DNA from 2 places in the Promicromonospora sp. NPDC057488 genome. Region 1 is predicted to be linked to the other one. Evidence: riboswitches for the same ligand, from Rfam matches in the RefSeq annotation. Region 1 holds a riboswitch; the other holds the start of a gene.
What was found. A riboswitch is a leader RNA that binds a small molecule or an ion and turns the genes downstream of it on or off. The one in region 1 is predicted to bind FMN.

Region 1 (3,367 bases):
GAGCTCGGCGAGGGCGCGCTCCATGAGCTCGTCGATCAGCCCGTCGGCCACCGAGCCGGACGCGACCGCCCCCAGGCCGGTCATCGCGCCGCCCCCGCCGCCATGAGCCGTTCGACGTACTTGGCGAGCACGTCGACCTCGACGTTCACCGCGTCGCCCGGGACCAGGCCGCCCAGCGTCGTGGCCGCCAGCGTCGTGGGGATCAGCGAGACGCCGAAGCCCTCGTCGGACACCCAGGTGACGGTGAGCGAGACCCCGGACAGCGCCACGGAGCCCTTCTCCGCGACGTACCGGGTCAGGGCGGCGGGCGCGGAGAACTCGAGGTCGTCCCAGCGCGGACCGGGCGTGCGGCCCACGAGCGTGGCCACGCCGTCGACGTGCCCCTGCACCACGTGCCCGCCCAGCCGGCCGTTCGCCGGCAGGGCCCGCTCCAGGTTGACCCGGGTGCCCGGGACCAGCCCGCCGAGCGACGTGCGGCGCAGCGTCTCCGGCATCACCTCGGCGATGAACGCGCCGTCCGCGACCGAGGTGACGGTCAGGCAGACGCCGTCGACGGCGATCGAGTCGCCCGGGCGCGCGTCCGACGTGGCGAGCGGCCCCGCGACGGTCAGGACGGCGTCCTGGGCCGCGCCGTCGCCGTCGCCGTCGGGCCGGACGAGCGCGACCACTGAGCCGAGCTCCTCGACGATTCCCGTGAACATCAGATCTCCTCCTCGGTGTGCCGGCGGGGCCGGCCGTGCTGGACGGGTGGGGCAGAGTCGTTCTCGACGCGGCCGGGCGCGGGCTCGAGGCGCCGCGCGACCAGCAGCATGTCGTCGCCGAGCCGGGTCACTTCTTCGGTGGCGAACCGCGCGGCCTCGCCGATGGTGGTCACGCCGAGGTAGCCGACGGCGGTGGCGCCCGCGCCGAGCAGCACCGGTGCGACGTACGCGTGCAGCTCGTCGACGGCGTCCGCGGCGAGCAGGGCCGTCGCGAGCGTGGGGCCGCCCTCGACGAGCAGGTGCCGCACCTCGCGGTCCCCGAGCGCGCGCAGGGCGGCGTCGAGGTCGTGCCCGGGCAGCTGGAGCAGCTCGCCGCCGGGCCCGCGCAGGCGGGCGTCGTCGGGCACCGGGCGGCGGCCGAGCACCACCCGCAGCGGCTGGTGCTCGAAGAGGCCGCCGTCGAGGCGGCGGGCGGTCAGGGACGGGTCGTCGGTCAGCGCGGTCCCGGAGCCGACGGCGATCGCGTCGACCTGCGCGCGGACCGTGTGGGCGTGGGCGCGGGCCTGGGCGCCGGTGATCCAGCGGCTCGTGCCGTCCGCCGCCGCGACCCGGCCGTCGAGGCTCGTGGCGAGCTTCAGGGTCACGTAGGGGCGACCGGTACGGACGGCGTGCAGCCAGGTGCGCAGCAGCTCCTCGCCCTCGTCGGCAAGCAGGCCGACGGTCACCGGGATGCCCGCGGCTCGCAGGCGGTCCGCGCCGCCCGTCGCGACGGGGTTCGGGTCGCCGACCGCCACGTGCACGGCGGCCACGCCTGCGTCGATCAGGGCGTCGGCGCAGGGGCCGGTGCGGCCGTGGTGCGCGCACGGCTCCAGCGTCACCACCGCCGTGGTGCCGCGCGGGTCGACGCCGCGGGACCGCGCGTCCGCCAGGGCCGCCGCCTCGGCGTGCGGGGTGCCGGCGCCACGGTGGTACCCCTCGGCGACCGTGCGGCCGCCCGGGTCCAGGAGCACACAGCCGACGCGCGGGTTGGGGCCGTGGGCGGGGCCCAGCGCGGCCAGCGCGAGGGCGCGGCGCATCACGGTCTCGAGACCGTGCGGTGCTGTGGCCGTGTGATCAGTGCCTGACTGATCAGGGCTTACCTGATCGGTGGCTGACTGATCCGTGGCTGCCTGGTTCATGCCGTCCTCCCCGAGCGTCGGTGCTCCGGGGTGGACGACGGGTACGCGGACCGAGGGCCACGAAGGCCCTGCCCGCGCGCACGACGTCACGACGTCGCACGCCCCAGGGGACGGCGGCGCCGCACGTGCTTCCTCCCATCCGGACTTTCACCGTCGGTCCTGGAGTTCCACCAGGTCAACCGGCCCGTCCTTGCGGACGGACGCGGGTCGCGGACTATAACCGCCGGCTCGGAATTACACCGACCCCGGAGCACGTGTGTGCGTACTGCTGCTCGTCAGCATGCCACAGGTCGCCGACGGCGGAGCCATGGCTTGCGTCACATGCGAGGTCATCTGCCAGGTCACATGCCAGGTCACGCCCCGGTCGGGTTCACCCGCGCTCCCGCAGCCGGCGGCGGTGGATCACCCACTCGGCCACCGCGATGTTGATCACCCAGCCCGCCGTCAGCCCGATCGAGTTGGTCACCGGGTCGAGGATCCCGGTGACCAGCACGAGCGGCCCGAGCAGCAGCCCCTGGGTCCCGGCGCCCATCGCCAGCGCGTACGCGCGCGTCATCCACGCGGAGTGCGTCGCGTAGTCCCGGCGCAGCGCCGCCCGAACCCCCAGCACGATCGCGAGCAGCATGGTGGTGCCCACCAGGTAGCGCATGCCGTTGACCACCGCGGTGTCCTTGACCGGCAGGTCGTAGAACGCCGTCATCCAGAGCCCGGTCAGGGCGACGCCGACCCCCGCGGGGGCGAGCACCCGGCCGGCCCACCGGTGCCAGCGCCGTCGGCGCAGGCTCGGCACGAACTGGAAGGCACCCAGCACGCTGTAGACCGTCACGCACACGATGTGCAGGACGACGGGCAGGGGCTGGCTGACGAACCGCGCGTTCTCCTCGGTGAGCACCGGGTCGGAGACCAGCTCGGCGAGCCGCGCGGAGCCGCCCAGGGCCGGGATCACCGCCAGGAGCAGCAGGCCGGCCGGGACCAGCCAGGTGTGGCGGGCGGGTCGGCGCGCCGCGACGGGTGGGGTCCCGGATGCTGCTGCCGTCCCGGATGCTGCTGCCGTCTCGGGTGCTGCTGCCGTCTCGGGTGCCGCCGAGGGGGTCGTCTCGGGTGCCGCGTCAGGTGTGGTCATGTACCGAGCGTCGCGGCCCGGCAGGGCCGGGTCATCGGTCCGCGGAACGGTCTTCGACCTGGCCGGAAGTACGAGAGGCGCGCTGTGGTGTGCCGGGTGGTCAGGGCTGGCTGGTCAGGGCTGGCTGGTCAGGGCCGGCCCGGCCGCACCCGCCCCGTGTCGTAGGCCCAGAGCGCCACCTCGACGCGGTTGCGGGCGCCCACCTTGGTCATCAGGTTGGCGACGTGCGACTTCACCGTGCTGAGCGTGACGAACAGCTCGCGCGCGATCTCGGTGTTGGTCCGGCCGCGGGCCACCGCCAGGAGCACTTCCTCTTCTCGCGCGGTCAGCGGGTCGACCGGCTGCGGGACGCCGCCGTCGGCACC
Region 2 (3,367 bases), on a different contig from region 1:
GTCGTCGTACGACGCGCCCTGCTGGGGCTCGGTGAAGATACGCAGGTCGAGAGTCATGTTTCCTCTGGTGCCGGTGGGTCTGGTGCCGGTGGTTCAGTCGAACTGGGGGTCGGTCGTGCGCGACCGCTTGATCTCGTAGAAGTACGGGTACCGCGCCAGCGCCACGGAGGCGTCGAACAGCGCGCCCGCCTCCTCGCCGCGCGGGATGCGCGTGAGCACGGGACCGAAGAAGGCCACGCCGTCGACGTGGATGGTGGGCGTGCCGACGTCGTCCCCGACGGGCTTCATGCCGGCCTCGTGGGAGGCCGCGAGCTCCTCGTCGTAGTCCTCCGAGGTGCCCGCCTCCGCGAGGGCGGCGGGCAGGCCGGCCTCGGCGAGCGCCGCGACGGCCACGGCGTCGAAGTCCTTGTCCTGCTGGTTGTGGATGCGCGTGCCGGCGGCTGTGTAGAAGGCGGAGAACGCCTCGGGACCGTGGTCGGTCTGCACGGCCGCGGCGACGCGGCCGATGCCGCGCGAGCGCTCGATGCGGGCCCGGTAGTCGTCCGGGATGTCCCGGTCCTTGTTGAGCAGGTAGAGGCTCATGAGCTTGAAGGTGAGCTCGACGTCGCGGATCTGGGCCACCTCGAGGGCCCAGCGTGACGTGATCCAGGCGAAGGGGCACAGGGGGTCGACGTAGACGTCGACGACGGGACGGTCAGCGGTCTCGGTCACGCGCAGCAGACTACGCTCACCTGCGTGACCGGGATCCGTTGGGGAAGCCTCGCCACCGTCGTCGCCGGCGGGGTGATCTTTCTGGTGTGCCTGGTGGGCGTGATCCTCGGTCACCCGTGGGCCGCGGTGCCCGGTGTTCTCGGCCTGCTGACGGCCGTGCGCGAGGTGCGCTACCTGCGCAGACTGCAGTCAGGGAAGATCTCCGGCAAACGGGAAAATTCGCATCATGAACCCCATTCTTCGCTCAAAGACTCTTCACGGCGCCCGGGGGGCACGCGGTAGCCTGCCTGGCATGACCGCCGTACGGACCCACACGCACGCGCAGGCAGTCGACGCCGCGGTGGACCTGTTCACCCGGCAGGGGTACGAGGGAACCACCGTCGAGGAGATCGCCGACGCCGCGAAGGTGAGCCGCGCGACGTTCTTCCGCCGGTTCCGCTCCAAGGAGGACGTGGTCTTCGCCGACCACGAGCTGCTGCTCGAGGAGGTCGTGGTCATGCTCGCCGCGACCCGCCCCGACGCCCGGGCGAGCGAGGAGTCCGGCCACGACCTGGGCCGCGGCTGGGACCCGGACGTCGACCCGTACCTCGAGGTGTGCCGCGCGGCGCGCATGGTGTTCGACCACCACGTGGGCCAGCGCGACACGTCGCTCGCCCGGTACGCGCTGCTGCAGCAGGTGCCGGCGCTGCGCGACCGCGAGCTCATCACGACGCACCGGTACGAGCGGGCGTTCACCCACTACCTGCGCGACACCCTGCCGCCGGAGCGGTCCGCCTCCACGGCGTCGATCGCCTTCGCGGCCTCCGTGGTCGCCGTGCACAACGCGATCCTGCGGCGCTGGCTGCGCACGCCCTCGCTGGAGCTGCGGCCCGAGCTGGAGGAGGCGTTCGCCGACCTGCGCCGCGCCGCCGTCCTGGGCACGTCCGCCGGCCCGCTGGCCGACGACGGCACGCCGGTCAGCCGCCGCGTCGTCGTGGCGGTCGTCGAGGGGGCGGCCGGACCCGACGAGGTGGCGCGCGCCGTCCGCGAGGCGCTGGTCTAGCTCCGTGTCAGACGTACAGGTCCCCCGGGTGACCTGTACGTCTGACACGGGGTGGGTTCTGGTGGGAATGCCGCCGTGGCATCCTGTGTTCCGCTAGACATCGTGCAGCAGTTGCACACGTGCTCCGGGGTCGGTGAAATTCCGAGCCGGCGGTGACAGTCCGCGACCCGGGTGACTCCTTCGGGAGGAACCCGGTTGACCTGGTGGAACTCCAGGACCGACGGTGAAAGTCCGGATGGGAGGAAGCACGTGCGGCGCGCGCCGTCGACCCCTCGGGGCGCCGGTACCGCGTCGTCGTCGGCGCCGTCGTGGCGCTCGGCCCTCACCCCGGAGTCCCCGTGTGCGGACCTGGAGAGGGAAGAGAAATGGACTGGTTCCGCGCCGCCTACGACGCGACGTTCCTGGTCGGCGACCAGCAGATCTACTGGCGCGAGGTCATCGGCAACCTGTTCGGCCTGGCCTCCGCCCTGGGCGGGCTGCGCCGCAAGGTGTGGGCCTGGCCGGTGGGCATCGTCGGCAACATCCTGCTCTTCACCGTCTTCATGGGCTCCTGGTTCGGCGAGACGGGCCGGGCCGACATGCTCGGCCAGGCCGCCCGGCAGATCATGTTCATCGCGGTCTCGATCTACGGCTGGTACCGCTGGCGGCAGACCCAGCGCGCGGGCGGCGCCGGCACGGTCGCGGTGCACCCGCGCTGGGCCTCGTGGCGGGTCCGCATCGCCCTGGTGACCGGGATGTTCGCCGGGACCCTGCTCCTGACCCCCCTCTTCCGGACCCTCGGCTCGTACGAGCCGGTCTGGGCCGACGCCTGGATCTTCACGGGCTCGGTGCTCGCCACCTACGGCATGGCCAAGGGCTGGGTCGAGTTCTGGCTGATCTGGGTGGCCGTCGACCTGGTGGGCGTGCCGCTCCTGTTCTCCGCCGGGTACTGGGCCACCGCGCTGATGTACGTGATCTACGGCGCGTTCACGCTGTTCGGCTTCTTCGCGTGGTGGCGCATCAGCCGCCGGGAGAACGCCGGCCCGGACCAGGTGGCGGTCGCGGCCACCTGATCGCGTAGCGTCGGCGCTCGTGAACGCACAGGAGCGCACGGCCAGGATCGGGATCGTCGGCTCGGGCTTCCGCGCCCGCACCATGCTGCGGGTGCTGCACGCCCTGCCCGACCGGTTCGAGGTGGCCGGCGTGGCCACCCGCAACGCGGCGGACCGGGAGGCGCTGGCGGAGCACGGCCTGCCGGCCGCCGGGCTGCCGGGGCTCCCCGCCCCGGTCTTCGCCTCGGTGGCCGAGCTGCTCGCCGCGGGCCGGCCCGACGTCGTGCTGCTGACCCTGCCGGCCGGAGCGGCCCAGCCGGTGATCCGCGACCTCGCCGCCGCCGGCGTCCCCGTGCTCACGGAGACGCCGGCGGCAGGCACGGTCGAGGAGCTCGCGGCGCTGCAGGCGCTCGTGGACGACGGCGCCTGCGTGCACGTCGCCGAGCAGTACCACCTGGAGCCGCTGATCGAGGCGCAGCTCGCGGTCGCGGCGTCCGGCCTGCTCGGCGCCGTGACCGACGCGCACGTCGCGGTGGCGCACGACTACCACGGCATCAGCGTGCTGCGCCGCGCCCTGGGCGCC

Region 2: another riboswitch for FMN. It lies ahead of pnuC (nicotinamide riboside transporter PnuC); the one in region 1 lies ahead of ribD (bifunctional diaminohydroxyphosphoribosylaminopyrimidine deaminase/5-amino-6-(5-phosphoribosylamino)uracil reductase RibD).

The regions. Positions count from the first base shown of each region.
Region 1 covers NZ_JBHVEG010000205.1:4,698-8,064, forward strand. Annotated here, with positions in the region: gene ribA (GTP cyclohydrolase II) at 1-84, opposite strand, end outside; gene ACFU5G_RS26475 (riboflavin synthase) at 81-701, opposite strand; gene ribD (bifunctional diaminohydroxyphosphoribosylaminopyrimidine deaminase/5-amino-6-(5-phosphoribosylamino)uracil reductase RibD) at 701-1,777, opposite strand; FMN riboswitch at 2,001-2,137, opposite strand; gene ACFU5G_RS26485 (DUF2306 domain-containing protein) at 2,250-3,002, opposite strand; gene ACFU5G_RS26490 (response regulator) at 3,131-3,367, opposite strand, start outside.
Region 2 covers NZ_JBHVEG010000047.1:15,991-19,357, reverse strand. Annotated here, with positions in the region: gene ACFU5G_RS12200 (LLM class F420-dependent oxidoreductase) at 1-57, opposite strand, end outside; gene ACFU5G_RS12195 (disulfide bond formation protein DsbA) at 94-711, opposite strand; gene ACFU5G_RS12190 (hypothetical protein) at 736-993, shown strand; gene ACFU5G_RS12185 (helix-turn-helix domain-containing protein) at 1,004-1,753, shown strand; FMN riboswitch at 1,869-2,006, shown strand; gene pnuC (nicotinamide riboside transporter PnuC) at 2,119-2,805, shown strand; gene ACFU5G_RS12175 (Gfo/Idh/MocA family protein) at 2,825-3,367, shown strand, end outside.